One region of the Solibacillus cecembensis genome, then DNA from elsewhere that is predicted to be linked to it. Evidence: a T-box and tRNA genes for the amino acid it is inferred to sense, from the RefSeq annotation. Region 1 holds a T-box; the other regions hold tRNA genes.
What was found. A T-box is a leader RNA that pairs with one kind of tRNA and senses whether it is charged. The one in region 1 lies ahead of argS (arginine--tRNA ligase), so its partner is inferred to be a tRNA-Arg.
Positions count from the first base shown of each region.

Region 2: it has a tRNA-Arg gene. The T-box ahead of argS (arginine--tRNA ligase) is inferred to sense a tRNA for this amino acid. The anticodon was not compared.
Region 3: it has a tRNA-Arg gene. The T-box ahead of argS (arginine--tRNA ligase) is inferred to sense a tRNA for this amino acid. The anticodon was not compared.

Region 1 is NZ_JBNNMF010000020.1:59,729-65,527, reverse strand. It holds gene ACQKIH_RS16845 (serine hydrolase domain-containing protein) at 1-433, shown strand, start outside; gene ACQKIH_RS16840 (sigma-70 family RNA polymerase sigma factor) at 693-1,199, shown strand; gene ACQKIH_RS16835 (DUF4179 domain-containing protein) at 1,196-2,515, shown strand; T-box leader at 2,835-3,052, shown strand; gene argS (arginine--tRNA ligase) at 3,096-4,769, shown strand; gene ACQKIH_RS16825 (alpha/beta fold hydrolase) at 5,046-5,799, shown strand, end outside.
Region 2 is NZ_JBNNMF010000003.1:26,653-32,451, forward strand. It holds gene racE (glutamate racemase) at 1-764, shown strand, start outside; gene rph (ribonuclease PH) at 994-1,749, shown strand; gene ACQKIH_RS03420 (XTP/dITP diphosphatase) at 1,746-2,339, shown strand; gene ACQKIH_RS03425 (metallophosphoesterase) at 2,362-2,886, shown strand; tRNA gene ACQKIH_RS03430 (tRNA-Arg) at 3,041-3,114, shown strand; gene ACQKIH_RS03435 (hypothetical protein) at 3,233-3,463, shown strand; gene ACQKIH_RS03440 (hypothetical protein) at 3,601-3,786, shown strand; gene ACQKIH_RS03445 (hypothetical protein) at 4,492-4,692, shown strand; gene ACQKIH_RS03450 (ABC transporter permease) at 5,395-5,799, shown strand, end outside.
Region 3 is NZ_JBNNMF010000004.1:166,799-172,597, reverse strand. It holds gene ACQKIH_RS05565 (NUDIX domain-containing protein) at 1-163, shown strand, start outside; gene rapZ (RNase adapter RapZ) at 180-1,064, shown strand; gene ACQKIH_RS05555 (gluconeogenesis factor YvcK family protein) at 1,069-2,034, shown strand; gene whiA (DNA-binding protein WhiA) at 2,104-3,051, shown strand; gene ACQKIH_RS05545 (HPr family phosphocarrier protein) at 3,160-3,417, shown strand; gene clpP (ATP-dependent Clp endopeptidase proteolytic subunit ClpP) at 3,547-4,143, opposite strand; tRNA gene ACQKIH_RS05535 (tRNA-Arg) at 4,383-4,457, shown strand; partial or broken gene ACQKIH_RS05530 (peptide ABC transporter ATP-binding protein) at 5,067-5,234, shown strand; gene ACQKIH_RS05525 (spore coat protein) at 5,331-5,799, opposite strand, start outside.

The DNA of each region.
Region 1 (5,799 bases):
CTTCACCACGACATTCGAACATTCATATGAGATTAGTAATGGCATTATACAATTGACTGAGGGGAAAGAACCTGATTTAAAATCTCCACTACCTAAAATAATTGATTTATTACTCGGTGTTATTACATTGGTTTACTTAATTTTAGGAATCAGAGGTATACGAAGAAGTAAAAAATGGACGGATAAACGTAAACAGTATCCGGCTTGGAGATTCTGTCTGCGATTAATACCGCAAATGGTGCCTATTGTGAGTATCGGCTGGTTATTATTTATTGTTCCATCATTAAAAAATAACAGTTCAACCACAATAGATGCATTCGGTATTTGGCCAGCTGCGATGATCTTTTTGGCGACCGTTTTCATCATTGGATTGGCACTCACAATTTTGAGAATCTATTATCGAATAAGGTTAATTAGAAATGGAAGATTGTAAAGAATTACACATAAAGGAACAGGAGCTTTACTTCAAGAAGTAAAGCTTTTTTCTTAGTGAAGTCAGCAGTTGTAACAAGCTTTTTATCGAACATTTTCAATAGCAATAACTTAAGGAGAATTTTTATGCAGAAATAAATTTTGATTAGATGAGAATGATTTTTTATGGAAAGTTCGCATATTACTCACTTAAAATTAGTTGAAAATAAAATGAACGATTTACCCCACTCACCAGTCTAATATGTAAAGGGGGCGAGAAAATGGACGAACGGGACCTAGTAACACGTGCAATTGCTGGAGATGAACAGGCATTTTTACAGCTACTTTCGCTCTATGAAGATGCACTATACCGCATTGCATATAGTTATGTGAAAAATGAACATGATGCGGTTGAAGCGTATCAAGAATTGACATACCGCAGCCTAAAAAATATACATAAGTTGAAACAACCGGACTACTTAAAAACATGGTTAATTCGCATCTTGATCAATATTTGTCTCGACATGAAATTAAAGCAATCACGCGTTCAATTGACAAATGAAATCGAGCAACCTGCACAAATGGCACCGACAAATGATTTAGCTGATATCATTGTGAAACTGCCACTAGCGGAGCAACAACTCATTCATTTAAAGTATTTCGAACAATATAAAAACAGTGAAATCGCGGATGTTCAAAATATTCCAGAGGGTACTGTAAAATCAAGGCTCCATAAAACATTGCGTAAATTGCGGGGCATGGTTGGGGAAAGGAGTGAATGGGAATGACACACTGGGATGATGAAAAAATGCACAAGTTGACCGAACAGCTAAATGGAATTACTGTACCAAAACAAGCATTGCAGCAAGCGCGGAACAATGCACATAGAAAAAAACAAAGGCATCGAAAGAAAATCCGTCGCACGTGGCAAACGGTCGCAATTGTCGCGGCAATGTTCTTTATTTTTATTACATCTGTTCGTGTATCCCCAGCCTTTGCAAATGCTGTCGCGAAAATTCCTGGTTTATCGCCAATTATTGAATTAATTGCGCATGACAAAGGGCTAGAGGATATTGTCGCGAATGACTACTACGAGGAAATCTTAGTGAGTGAAACACAAAATGATCTTACATTTACGATACTTGGCGTAATAGCGGATGAAACCGGCATGCTACTTTCTTATAAAATCGCTTCACCGAATGATTTAAAAGGACTAAGGTTGGATCATGTGGAAATGATGCACGATGGTAAACAGATCGAGGCGGGTGTTAGCTATGGCTGGTCTGGTCAACATAAGCCTGTTTATGAAATTGAAAATACAATTAGTTTAGATGCCACCGATCCAATTGACTATTCAAATCGAGATTTTGTGCTGAAAGTTAATTTACGAAAAGAGCAGCAAATGACTTTTAATATTCCATTTACATTAAAAAATAACATTGTAAAAACGAAACATTATGTCTTGGATGAAAAAATAGTGATTGAAGGGCAAATAATCGAAGTGAAAAGCTTAGCAATATCTCCTTTGCGTGCTGGAATTAAAATTGCAGTAGATCCGAATAATACGATGCAAATTTTACAATTTAATGATATGAAGCTGATTGATGAAAAGGGCGAGGATTGGGGAACGATTCAAAATGGTACGACAGGTTTCGGTACAATCCGAGACGGTGAAGTTACGCTTTTCATGCAAAGTAATTATTTCCGTGAGCCTAAAAAGTTGACGCTTGTTATTCCTGAAATAGAGGCATTGCCAAAAGGTGAGGATTTTATTACGGTCGATTTTGATAAACAACAAGTGTTGTATCAGCCTGAGTTACTTGATATTCCGATTCAATTTCGTGATAGAAACACGCTAGTCTATTCCTATCCAATAAAGGATGAAAATAAGTCGACATCGTTCTTTAGCCAAGGAGTAGATGCGAATGGGAAAGAGATTCATAAAAGATTATGGGGGTATAGTGAATCCGAAAATACGCTCGAAAACAGCGCTCAATTTGAAGCGTATGAAGGAGAAATGACAAACCCAGTTACAATTCTAGTTGATAGGTTCCCGAATTATTTAAAAGGGGAGGTAAGGGTTGAGGTGCCGTTGGGGGATTAATTATTTGTCGTAATTTTCTCTTTACTCAGAATGTTAAAGACTTAAAAAGTAGTAAGAATATGCTCCACCTGGGTAGATTGATTATATTCAGGTGGAGTGTTTTGGATTTAAAAAAATCTTAATAAAGTGTTTTTGCGAATGAAAAGTAAAAAAGAATTTTCACCTTGCTTTTTGTAGGAACTCTACTTTTTCAACCGCATTTTCGAATATGGGTCTGTTAATTTCGTGTTCATCGTAAGAAGCAAGATTATCCCACTTCAATAAAAATTTACTTGCTATTTAAAATTCACTTGTGTAAAATGAGTTTTAATTTAATCTAATAAATTCGATGAAAAAGAAAAGTAATCCATCCGGGATGTCAAGCGAGTTAGGGTTGGTGTGAGCCTAATACTGAAAAGATGGACGAAACGCACTTTGGAGAAATTTCTTGAAATGTAGTAGAGAAAATCGGGGGAGTCACCTCGTTAATAACAGAAAGCGGTCACTTTTGTGGCAACTAGAGTGGTACCACGGGAATCCAAGCTTCTCGTCTCTTTTATTTAGAGACGGGGAGCTTTTTTATTTTGGGGAGGAAAATGACATGAAAACGAAATTAGCACAGGTTATCACGACTGCACTACAAGGCAGCTTGACGAATGAAGAAGTAGAAGCATTACTCGAAACACCGAAGCATGCGCAATTAGGTGATGTGGCATTCCCTTGTTTTACTTTAGCGAAAAAATATAAAAAATCACCTCAAATTATTGCTAGTAATTTAGCTGGAAAAATCCAAGGGGCTTTCATTCAAGAAGTGCGTGTAGAAAATGCCTATATTAATGTGTTTTTCAATCAATTACAAATTGCGCAGGACGTTGTTACACAAGTACTAACGCAACGAAATCATTATGGGACGAAAGAAAAAAATGGTCAAAGGGTCGCATTAGATTTCTCCTCACCGAATATTGCTAAGCCATTCTCAATGGGCCATTTACGTTCAACTGTGATTGGTCATGCACTTGCGAATATTGCGGAAAAGCAAGGCTATGAGGCAATTCGCATGAACCATTTAGGAGACTGGGGCACGCAATTTGGCAAGTTGATTGTGGCATATAATTTATGGGGTAATAAAGATGCAATCGAACAAAATCCAATTACTGAATTGCTGAAAATTTATGTAAAATTTCACGACGAAGCAGAGCAAGATGATGCGCTAAATGAGCAAGCGCGCCAAGCATTCAAGGCGTTAGAAGATGGAAATGAAGAAGCAACAGCCTTATGGAAATGGTTCCGCGATGCGTCTTTAAGTGAATTTAACGCGATTTACTCGATGCTTGGTGTACACTTTGATTCTTATAACGGGGAGGCATTTTACAATGATAAAATGCAGCCTGTCGTAGAGGAGTTAACAAAGAAAGGTTTGCTCGAACAATCAGATGGCGCAATGGTTGTACAATTGGAGGATATGCCACCTTCGTTAATTATGAAAAAGGATGGTGCGACGTTGTATGCGACACGTGATTTAGCTGCGGCAATTTATCGTTACAACACGTATCAACCAGCAAAAGTATTTTATGTTGTTGGCAATGAACAATCGCTACATTTCAAGCAACTATTTGCAGTGTTACAAAAAATGGGTCACACATGGGCAGCGAATTATGAGCATATTCCATTTGGAATGATGTTAAAAGATGGTAAGAAAATGTCAACACGAAAAGGAAAAGTCGTACTGCTTACGGATGTGTTACGCGAAACGATTGAGGCAGCGATGAATAATATTGAAGAGAAAAATCCACAGTTGCCAAATAAAGAACAAGTCGCGAATGAAGTTGGTATTGGCGCGGTAATTTTTAATGATTTAAAAAATGATCGTATGAATGATATCGAATTTTCGATTGATAAAATGGTGACATTTGAAGGGGAAACAGGTCCGTACGTTCAATATACGAATGCGCGTATCCAAACCCTCCTCAGCAAAAGTCATTTTGAACTGGTTGCTGAGCCGATTTTGCGTTTAGACGAGGAAGCATGGGAAATTATCAAGCTTTTAGGTATGTTCCCAACAGTTGTTGAAACAGCCTTCATACAAGCAAGCCCAGCCGTTATTGCGAAGTTCTGCTTAACTTTATCAAGAAACTTCAATAAATATTACGCTAACACGAAGTTTTTAACGAATGATTTGCAGGAAAAAGATCGTTTGAAAATCGCGTATGCTGTGTCAATCCTTTTAGAAGAAAGCTTACGTTTGTTGGGGATTAAAGCGCCGAAAGAGATGTAGGGTGTCATTTACCGTACAGGGTTAACGAACATCGTAAGGGCAAAGGTATTGTGACAATTATCCGCAGATAAAAAATATGAAATGTACAGCGTAGCAAAAGTTAATCTGTTGAAACCTAAATCAAAGTAGCCGACATACATTACCATGTCGGCTTTTTTTCATACATATAACAATCGATGCTTTTCTAGTCTATAAATTTCAGTAATGAAATAAAAATTAATTAGAAATTTATTTTTATATTCTATTCTTCTTATTATAAACTGAAAGGAGTAGTCTATGAAAAAAGTATTGAGCGTGTTAAAGAAATTAGCTGTGTTATTTATTGTAATTATCTTGTTTGGGTTCGTATCGATTTTTATCTATCATAATTATCAGTTAGGCAAGGAAGCAGCACTTATTAAAAGTGAGGGGACCCTTGTTAATGTAAATAAAAAAAACATTAACGTTTATAATGAAGGAAATGGTAAGGAAACGTATGTATTTATGTCGGGTTCCGGGATTGCTGCGCCTGTTTATGAAATGAAGGGATTATATAGAAAGTTTTCACAAGAAAATAAAATTGCTGTTGTTGAAAGAGCAGGATATGGCTATAGTGATGTTTCTAACGATGGTCGAGACATTGATAAAATACTAGAGCAAACTCGAAAAGTACTCATTCAAAGTGGAAATACCCCCCCATATATATTAGTGCCACACTCGTTATCAGGATTGGAAGCAATTTACTGGGCTCAAAAATACCCAGAAGAAGTGAAAAGCATTATTGCTTTAGATATTGGTTTACCTCATCAATATGTAACACATAAAATGGACCTAGTTGATTCGTTTGCAGTAAAAGGGATCAATATGTTAACCAAAATCGGTGTTCATCGACTCTTTCCTACTACTACTTATAATCCTGAAGTGATCAAACAAGATTTTTTAACTGATCATGAAAAAGAACTCTATAAAGCGCTATCCTTTAAGCAAATATTTAATAATGATATGGAGCAAGAACTTTTAAAGAGTTACGAAAATAGTAAAAAATCGGTTA
Region 2 (5,799 bases), on a different contig from region 1:
GAGTTGGCGGGTTAACAGTTGCAAAAGCGATAATGGAGCTTTTGCCGAACGAAACAATTTATTATATTGGTGATACAGCACGTTGTCCATACGGGCCACGTACGATACAAGAAGTACGAAATTTTACTTGGCAAATGGCAAAGGCACTTGAAAAAATGAATATTAAACTGCTTGTCATTGCTTGCAATACAGCGACAGCAGTAGCGTTAGAAAGTTTACAAAAACATATGCCATTTCCGGTTATAGGTGTCATAAATGCAGGGGCAAGAGCTGCAGTTAAAAAGACAAAACGCAATGAAATCGTCGTATTAGCAACAGAGGGTACGATAAAAAGTGGAGCATATGAGGAAGCGTTAAATTCGCTTGCAACAAAGGCGAAGGTTATTTCGCTTGCATGTCCTACGTTTGTTCCACTTGTCGAAAGTGGCGAATATGAAGGCAAGTTTTCGTATGATTTAGTTGCAAATGGTTTAAATCCATTGGAAAATGAACGTTTTGATACGGTTATTTTAGGCTGTACTCATTATCCGATTTTACAAAAACAAATCGAGGCCGCAGTTGGTACGGGGGTTAATGTATTATCCTCTGCTGAAGAAACGGCCAAGGATGTTGAAGCGATTTTAAGCTTTAAAAATCAGTTGCGTACAGACAAAGAATCACCGCAACATATTTTTCATGCATCGGGTTCAGTACCGATTTTCAGGTCTATTGCTGAACGCTGGCTGGATCAAGGTGAATTAACAATTCGACGTATTTCGTTTTAAAACGATAAAATAAAACAAAAAGCTTAAGTAGATGTATTATTGTCTATTTGAGTCTTTTTGTGTTTTTTAGAAGCTATGCAAAAAATGATTTGTACGTAGCTAAGGGGCAAACTTAAGCTAAAGTGAAATGGATTGTTGTAATGTAATTTCAAGTAATCCGGCATTAATCCTTTAGGCAGTAAAAGAAGTATGTTAAAATTAGTGCGCGAATCTATTTAGGAGGTCAAACATGACTAGACATGACTTACGAGCTGTGAATGAATTACGCCCAGTTCGAATTGAAAATAATTATTTAATGCACCCAGAAGGCTCTGTATTAATTGAAGTAGGGAATACAAAAGTAATTTGTACGGCAACGATTGAAGAGAAAGTACCAGGCTTTTTACGTGGACAAGGAAAAGGGTGGATTACTGCAGAGTATTCGATGCTACCACGCGCTACAGAGCAACGTACACGCCGTGAATCATCAGCAGGTAAGGTGACAGGTCGTACAATGGAAATCCAACGCCTAATTGGACGTGCTTTACGTGCGGTTGTCGATTTGGAGGCACTAGGAGAAAAAACGATTTGGATCGATTGTGATGTCATTCAAGCGGATGGCGGCACGCGTACAGCATCGATTACAGGAGCATTTGTTGCGATGACACAAGCAATCGCAAAATTAGCTGCGGACAAACCATTTGAGAAATTCCCAGTGACAGATTATTTAGCAGCGACAAGTGTAGGAAAGCTTTCAGAAATCGGTGCTGTTTTAGATTTAAACTATATAGAAGATTCTTCTGCGGATGTGGATATGAACGTGATCATGACAGGTGCAGGTCAATTTGTCGAACTACAAGGTACTGGCGAAGAAGCGACATTTTCACGTGCAGAGTTAAATGAATTATTGGATTTAGGGGAAGTAGGAATTGCCCAATTAATCGATATTCAAAAAGCTGCACTAGGCGAGTTAGCAAGCTATGTTGGAAAGGTAGATGCTGAATGAAACAAGTAGTCATTGCCACGAAAAACAAAGGTAAGGCAAAGGATTTTGAAGCATTATTTCAACCATTTGGCTTTGAAGTTGTAACAATGTTTGATGTAGCACCTGATTTAGAAATTGAAGAAACGGGTACTACATTTGAAGAAAATGCGATTTTAAAGGCAGAAACATTAGCCAATTTACTTGGCAAAATCGTCATTGCAGATGATAGTGGTTTAGCGATTGATGCGTTAAACGGCGAACCAGGCGTCTATTCAGCGCGCTATGCAGGCGATCATGATGATGAAGCGAACATGGTGAAAGTGTTAGCGAACATGAAAGATGTCCCAGAAGAAGAGCGTACAGCCCGTTTTTGCTGTGCACTAGCGATTGCAGGTCCAAATATGGAAACAAAAACGGTATTTGGTACATGTGAAGGGGTTATTGCAGAGCAAAAGCGCGGAACAAATGGCTTTGGATATGATCCAATTTTCTACGTGCCAGCTTTGCAACGTCATATGGCCGAACTAACAGCAGATGAAAAAGGCGCCATTTCACACCGCGGTAACGCCATTCGTGAATTAGCCTTCCAGTTAGCTGAAATTTTAAAATAAAATCAATTGTGGGGTGATGGTAATGAAACTAGTCGTAATGAGTGATACACATGGCGATGCGGAGGTAATTGAACGGGTAAAAAACTATCATACGGATGCACAAACGGTCATTCATTGCGGAGACAGTGAGTTACCATTCGCCCATCCTTATTTACAAGGTATCGAGCGGGTGAAAGGTAATTGTGATGCAGATCCGAACTTTTTAAATGAGCTAATATTTCAAGTAGCAGACGAGCGCATTTATGTGACGCATGGCCATTTATATGATGTGAAAAATTCACCGATGAAGCTCGTATACCGTGCAAAGGAAGTCGGGGCGACAATCGTATGCTTCGGTCACTCTCACGTGTTAGGCGCGGAAATGATTGACGATATTCTATTTGTGAATCCAGGAAGTCTTTTAAAGCCACGCCGTCTGAAAGAAAAAACATTCATGACGATTACGATTTCTGAAATGCATTATACTGTTGATTGCTATGAGGACAATAATACTTTGTTGGAGCAAATGGTTTTGAAAAATCAAAAGTGGAGTAGTTATATTCGATGAACTATTAACGTATATTAATAGGAGATTCATAATGTAGGGGCTATTTGTAGGGAATTGAAATAAAAAATAACTTTTTTTGAATATCGTGTTGACTTTCTATTATTTGTAGCCTATAATAAAAAATGTCGCAATTACCAAATGGTGATTAAAACATGTCTCAGTAGCTCAGCTGGATAGAGCAACGCCCTTCTAAGGCGTCGGTCGGGGGTTCGAATCCCTCCTGGGACGTACAGTTTTATAGCGTTATACTTAGAGAAATAAGCACTTTCGCTTATGATTCAATTTTACAGTACTCGGTCAGTCGAGTTTTTGTACTAATGAATTGTAGGAGGAGGTGCTTTTTTCTTTGTCTAAAAAGAAAGGGATATTCTATATTCAAATTGAACAACCGCTATTTCAAGTTAGAAAGCATGAAGAAAAACGAAATGATTTAACAAATAAAAAAGCGTTATCTGTAATATCAAATGACTTACTGTTGGACTCAAAGGCATTAGGACATAATGATTTGTCGGTGACTACAAAGTATTTACATACAGAATTAACTGATATAGCAGATAAGTTGAAAGATTATTTTTAGTGATAAGCTACAGCACTTTGCATTAAGTTATTGTAAGGCAATTTTTTAGATATTACATAGGTAAGGTTTACCAATGGATAAAGTTGGTTTTTAATGGTTTAATATTCAGTATATTCAAACGAAAAGGGGTGTTGTTATTGGAGACTTATGATTCATTACCACTTGAAATTTTAGTGGAGTTTTATTATTACATAATCAAAAACATAGAAGAAGGAATTCTTTCTCACGCCATGTATTACGAATTGAATCTTATTAAACAAGTAGCCGAGAAAAAGGGGATCTCATTGATTTACTTATATAATCAAGGTTCACGTATGAAATGATATACATAAAGATACTGCATCAGTCTCTCACATACATACACATAGCACATGCTGAGATGACTCACATGTCTATACAGTGCCATATTGCAGGGGAGTATGGAGTATGGAAAGGTAAAAGTAAGATAAGGTCACAGTGCACCTGGTACTCGCTGAAGCTATCACAACCCATCATTTATGCAAGCGACTTAGCGGGATGATAACTCCAGGCTTAATTGACTCGCATAACTCACTAATATAGAGGTACCGTACCTGGAAAATTGAAACAGATGAAAAAGAAACGAAACAAACGGGCGGATGCAACAGGAATCTTTCTTGATAAATGTCCTTGGAGGGTATGGAGAGGAGATGGCCTAATTGCGGGGATCGTCTACCCAATTATTTGTACGCGTAGTAGTTTGAAAATACGACTTACAATAAATACCGATATGCATATAAAGTCAATAGTACCATCGGATTAGAGAACTCTCAAACGCAGTGAAATTTGATTAGGTGTAACGGGTATCATCTAATTAACCTCAATGAGGTTTTAAGGGAAGGGGTGGTTACAGATTTCAATAATTAGTGGCAGCTGTTTCAGAAAATTAATTTTTCGGCGGAAATTTCTCTAACTTTTCTGCCCACCAATAAAGGAAGGAATAGTTACTCAACGATGCTTTGGGTGCATTTGTTAGTGATGAAATTAGTATAAGAAGGGGGAAGGAAAAAATGATGATTATGGTTTTCCTTTTAAGCGGTTGGATATTGAGTTGGTTTAAGTTTGATAGGTTGTTTATTCAGGCATTTAAAGAGCTATTTAACAAGGAAATAACAATTGCAAGTTATTATTTTATTTTCTTTTGCGTTGGTACAATAGGTGATTTAGTTTTATTTTTTAATGGAGAATATATAAATCGCTTATTCAGCTAGCGGGCGCGATTGTTTAATAAGAGTTTTTATTTTTATTAAATTCCAGATTACTTTAGTTAATTAAAGATTTATAAAGTATACAAAATAAACGTTAATAACGTACCCAAATGCAAGTTTGGGGAGACTCCATTAAGCCACAAGTGTTGTTTTTGGCGGGTGATTATTTTCATAGTTTTTGTCTATTATTTGTAGGCATCTCTTCGGTGTGGTAGTGATTTTTCGTTAATCTCACTATAACAAAAAAGAGGTGTCTTTTTTGCTTATTAAATTGACAATGAATCTATTAAATAAGTCGAAAAGGTGGTACGGGCAACTGATTACCCTGTTATATTGGATGCGAAAGTGGAATCATTAGTTAATCTTATTCTTAAATAGTTTTAAAGGTACATATTATAATATTGGTTATTTTGATAATTTTCCGAAAAAACAGAAGACATTGTTTTTTAATTGTGCTAATATTATCAATTAACGGAAGGTTAAAGGTTAATAGCCTTAAATAATGAATGTCAGCTTAAAATCAATTAGTAGTATGTGATTGTAAAATGCTCGATATGGAAAGGGGAAATTTGGGGAGGATTCTATCAGTCACTGTAAGCGCTTCAATCTCTACAGGGGTGTGAGAATTACATGAAAACTTAACTAGTGAGTTCATTAGAAAAATTGAATAATCTAGTAATCAATTTAGAAAGAGGGTGCTGTCACTTGTATTTTGTTAAACGCTTTTTGGCAATGTTTTTAACCGTTTGGATTATTGCAACGCTAACTTTTATAGTCATGAAATTTATTCCTGGAGATCCTTTTGCTACAGATGCAGACGTGTTTCCGGAGGAAGTCCTGGAAAATCTAAGAGCTGCTTATAATTTAGATAAGCCAGTACCAGTTCAATATTTTTTGTATATGAAGGATTTAGTTACGTTTGATTTGGGAACTTCGATTGTTTCGAATACTCGCTCAGTGAATCAAATTATCGGTGATGGTCTACCTGCATCGGCAATACTAGGTTTCTTGTCGATGGCGATTGCAATATTCTTCGGAGTGATATTGGGAGTAATTGCTGCTCTTAATCATAATAAAGCGATTGATCACATTTCAATGGTTATTGCGATT
Region 3 (5,799 bases), on a different contig from region 1:
CTGGCATTCAATAGATAGTTTAAGTACACTACCAATGGCTGCTGGGGATCGCACAAATTTAATATTCGCGGCATTAAAGAGTGGCATGCAATATGGTACATTTGAATATACAAAGGATTTTGAGTTAATTAGCGAAAAAATCCAAAATTCAATGGAACAATAAAAAAGGAGCTGATTTTGTGGGTAATAGTTCAAGCTATACACATGAGCTAGTTATTATTACAGGGATGTCCGGAGCAGGTAAAACAGTTGCTGTACAAAGCTTTGAGGATTTAGGATATTACTGCGTCGATAATTTACCACCAGAATTATTAACGACCTTTTTAACCTTAATGAAAGATTCTGCAAAGAAAATTACACGGGTTGCCGTTGTGATGGATTTACGCGGGCGCGAATTTTTTGAATCGCTTATCGAATCCCTCGATACTTTGTTAGAAGAAGAGGAAATTTCGCCGCGCATCTTATTTTTAGATGCAGATGATGCAGCACTTGTTCGTCGTTATAAAGAAACACGTCGAGCACATCCGCTTGGACCACAAGGGTTACTACTTGAAGGGATTCAACTTGAACGTCAGCTACTTTCTGAAGTAAAAGGACGAGCACAAATCGTTGTTAATACTTCAAAATTAAAGCCACGTGAATTACGAGAGCGCATTACGACAGAGTTTTCGAATATGAGCAGTCCTACATTTTCAATTAATGTCATGTCATTTGGTTTTAAGCATGGGATTCCGATTGATGCGGATTTAGTTTTTGATGTCAGATTTTTAAAAAATCCATATTATGTAGAAGAGCTTCGTCACAAAACAGGGTTGCAAACAGAAGTTTCCTCCTACGTTTTAGCAACGGAAGAAACGCAACAGCTCATTATGAAGTTAACGGATTTATTAACATTTATGATTCCACAATATCGTGATGAAGGGAAATCACAGTTAGTCATTGCATTTGGCTGTACAGGTGGTCAACATCGCTCTGTGACACTAGCGGAATATTTCGGTAAGCTCATTGGAAACAATCATCACGCCGTTATTTCGCATAGAGATATCAATCATAGAAAGGATTGATGTAATGAAAAAAAAGAAGACACGTATTGTAGTTATTGGTGGCGGTACAGGGCTATCAACGATTTTACGTGGTTTAAAACTGCATCGATTTGATATTACGGCGATTGTAACCGTAGCAGATGATGGTGGCTCATCAGGACGATTGCGCGATGATTACGATATTCCACCACCAGGAGATGTCCGAAATGTCATCGCAGCACTATCGGATGTAGAGCCTTTGGTGGAGCAAATGTTTCAATATCGTTTCTCTCAATCAGCGGATTTAGAAGGGCATTCATTAGGAAATTTAATGCTGACTGCTCTAACGGAAATTACCGGTGATTTTAATCATGCCATTGCTGAGATGAGCAAGGTATTAAATGTCCATGGAAAAGTCGTACCAGCTGCCAATAAAAAAGTAACACTCCATGCAGAATTAAACGATGGTACGAAAATCGTTGGGGAATCTAAAATTCCGTCTGGCCATGCGCCAATTAAGCGCGTGTATTTAGAGCCAGGTAATGTGAAGCCATTACCAGCTGCGATTCATGCTATTGAGCGTGCAGAGTATATTTTAATTGGTCCTGGTAGCTTATATACGAGCATTATCCCTAACTTACTTGTGAAAGGAATTGGGGAGGCAGTCGTGCGCGCAAAAGGACAAAAAATTTATATTGCCAACTTAATGACGCAGCTTGGAGAGACGATTCATTACAGCGCGTCGCAACATATAGAAGCAATCCATGAACATGTGGGGCAACCGTTTATCGAGGCAATGCTTATAAATGAAAAAAGATTGCCGTCTTCTATTTATGAAAATTACCGTGAAGAAAATGCGGAGCCTGTGCAATTTGATGTCGAGAAACTCGAACAAATGGGTATTCAAATTATAAAAAAAGAAATCGCTATTATTCAAGACGGTGTTGTACGTCATGATGCGAAAAATTTAGCAGATTGGCTTTGTGAATATACAGGGCAAAATAAAAATTAATAAGGATCAAAAAAATAAACTTGTAAGTGTCTGTATACATAGTTTGCTAGGAAAGGGGGAACACAACGCATGTCATTTGCATCAGAAATGAAAAAAGAAATTACACAAATTGAAGCGGATGACAGCAGCTTAAAAGCAGAAGTATCCGCTCTTATTCGCATGAATGGTTCATTAAGTTTTGCCAATCGCCAGCTCAGTTTAGATGTGCAAACGGAGAACGCCGCGATTGCAAGAAGACTTTATACCATTGTGAAAAAACTGTATCCATATACCGTAGAATTGCTTGTTCGAAAAAAGATGCGTTTGAAAAAGAACAATGTTTATATTTGCCGTATTCGTGATGGAGCCCGTGAATTATTAGCAGATTTAGAAATACTATCGAACTCATTTGAACTCAATCATACGATTTCAAATGTATTTATTCAGAAAAATAATCAGAGGCGTGCTTATTTACGAGGGGCATTTTTAGCGGGTGGTTCAGTCAATAATCCAGAAACATCTTCCTATCATTTAGAAGTATATTCTTTATATATAGAGCATGCAGAAGCATTAGCAGACCTGATGAACCGTTATGATTTGAATGCGAAAACGATTGAACGAAAAAAAGGCTTCGTTACGTATTTAAAAGAAGCTGAAAAAATTTCTGATTTCTTAAACTTAGTAGGTGCACACCAAGCGATGTTAAAGTTCGAGGATGTTCGGATTGTTCGCGATATGCGTAATAGTGTCAATCGCATCGTGAATTGTGAAACGGCTAATTTAAATAAAACAATTGGTGCCGCGATAAGACAGGTAGAAAATATCCGCTATATTGATAATGCAATCGGTTTAGATCAGTTACCAGAGAAATTACGTGAGATTGCAAGATTGCGTGTGGAATATCAAGATGTTACATTAAAAGAACTGGGTGAAATGGTATCCACTGGTGTCGTAAGTAAATCTGGTGTGAATCACCGTTTACGAAAAATTGATGAAATCGCCGAAGCTATACGTCGCGGAGAGCATGTAATCAAATAAAATGTGAACGATTTCATAATTCATGTGTTCATGGATTGTTCTTTTTGGAAAATTTAGATAAGATGAAGTATATAGAGTAAGGAACGGTTGTGAAAGGGAGTTTTATATATGGTAGAAAAGCAAGTTGAAGTAAAACTAAAATCTGGCTTACAAGCTAGGCAAGCAGCATTATTTGTACAAGAGGCAAACAGATATACATCGGATGTATTTTTACAAAAAGACCATAAAAAGGTCAATGCAAAATCGATTATGGGTATTATGAGCTTAGCTGTGGCAAAAGGAACAGTTGTCACATTAAGAGCAGAAGGCCATGATGAAGAAAAGGCACTTGATGCATTGCAAGTGTTAATTGAAAAAGAAGACTAATCAAGCAAGTTTACGTAACACAAACAAATGAGTTAATTCCATTTGTTTGTGTTTTTGTTTGTGGAAAGAAAAAAACTGCCCTTACAATCATGGAAAATGATTGTAAGGGCAGTTTAGTAGCTTAATCTTTTACTTTTTAGAATCGTTACTACGTTCGTAAATTTTATCGATTAAACCGTACTCTTTCGCTTGTTCAGCAGTCATGAAGTTATCACGATCTGTATCGCGCGCAAGTGTTTCGTAATCTTGACCAGAATTTTCAGCCATGATACGGTTTAATTTTTCACGTAAGAATAAAATACGTTTTGCAGCAATTTCAATTTCAGTTGCTTGCCCTTGTGCGCCGCCTAAAGGTTGGTGAATCATTACTTCTGAGTTAGGTAATGCAATACGTTTTCCTTTTGCACCCGCAGATAATAAGAAAGCACCCATTGAAGCTGCCATACCGATACAAATCGTTGAAACATCTGGCTTGATGAAGTTCATTGTGTCATAGATGGCCATACCTGAAGTAATTGAGCCACCTGGAGAGTTAATGTAAAGGTGAATATCCTTATCTGGATCTTCTGCTTCTAGGAATAAAAGCTGTGCAACGATTGAGTTTGAAACGTTGTCATCAATGGCACTTCCTAGTAAAATAATACGGTCTTTCAATAAGCGTGAATAAATATCATAAGCACGCTCACCGCGATTTGTTTGTTCAATAACTGTAGGAATTAAATTCATTGTAAAATCCTCCCCTGTTAAAAGCTAAATTCGTTTACTTGTGCTGAAATTTAGGTATGCATTCCAGCTGTATACCTATAATACACGTGTTAGTCAAGGATGGTCAAATATAAAGTCTGATTTTCGTAGTTGAAAAATAAGCTAAGCCTTTGTATAATAGGAAGGTCGTATACTTCATTAAATAGAAGTGGTCATTTTACCATTAATAACATAATGAAGCCTATACCTTTTAATACTAAGCCCTCGTGGTGTAATGGATAACACGTAAGATTCCGGTTCTTGCGCTGGGGGTTCGATTCCCTCCGAGGGCGCCAAATTACTTATTAAAGAACTAGTAATAATTATATATAAATCCCTCTAAATGTTGAGCTATCAGCGTTTAGGGGGATTTACTCTTTGCAAATGTATTTTCGAGAAAACGTTAAAAATGAAGCGATATTACACATTATTTTTGACCTGCAAATAGTGTAGACCATTATAACTTCCCTTAAGTTTTAACCGAAAGTTCACAAACTTAAATATCTTTCTAAAAATAATTGAATTCGCTTGAAAAAAACCTCAATAATTAGTACATTTATACATATTACATTTGTTGTAAGAAAAATCGACTTTTTTCGACAACGAACAAAAGCTATGTATTTATTTAAGTAGCTATACTGTTATGCCTTTTATGGGCACCATTTTACTGTTTTAATATACTTATATATACCAATTGTAGAGATAGGCTAGGCGTAATTGATTGGGCTATCATCAACAATGGGGGTTGAAGGTTTAAGGGATAAGATAATCACTGTACCGATTCATTTTATCCTAAACTCAATCTTTTTAAACTTAAAATTAACTTTCGAGCGTAACACATCTAATCCATGTGTTGCGTTTTTTTTGTAAATCTTAAAGAAGTTATGGGGAAATTAACAAAATAAGGCATGACAATGGTTGTCGTGACACATGAGATGGGCTTTGTACGTGAAATGGGCGACCGCGTATTATTTATGGATGGTGGCTATATTGTAGAAGAAGGTCATCCAAAAGATATATTTGGCAATCCGCAAAACGAACGTACAAAAGCGTTTTTAGGCAAAGTATTATAAACATTTAGCGGCATATACTAGTGTATACTGCTCTTTCAAAATTAAATTAAAAATGCCGCCTTACTGAAATAAAGTAAGGCGGCATTTTTTCCTCTTTTAGTTTGGCATATTTTTCGCTTGTTGCGCTTGTCCGTACATATTGAGCATCGTGTTCATATCGGCTTGTGCAAGTTGTGCGACTTGGTAAATACCCTTTTTGTTTTGGTAAAGTGAAATTTCGTAGGCCATTTCAATACAGTTGGCCACGGAATCTTGGAGAACGCGACGTAAAACGGGGTTTGTTGCTTCGAGTGCAGCAGACGTTTTTCCGGTAGCACTAGTTTTATGACAGCCAAGCATGAAACCAGAAATAACGCCGTCACAAATTTCACTTGGTGTTTGTATCGGCTTTTTCGGTTCGCCAGGTTTCAGCCCATAAGTGAAGTCATTGCCCATTTGCATATTATAGCTTCGTGTCGGATGCTGTGGGTCGTGCCCGGTTTTGTATGCCTCCATCGTAATATTGTATTCATCGAGCATAAACGCATACTGACGGTCCATAATGGTAAGGAGCTCTTGGTCTTGT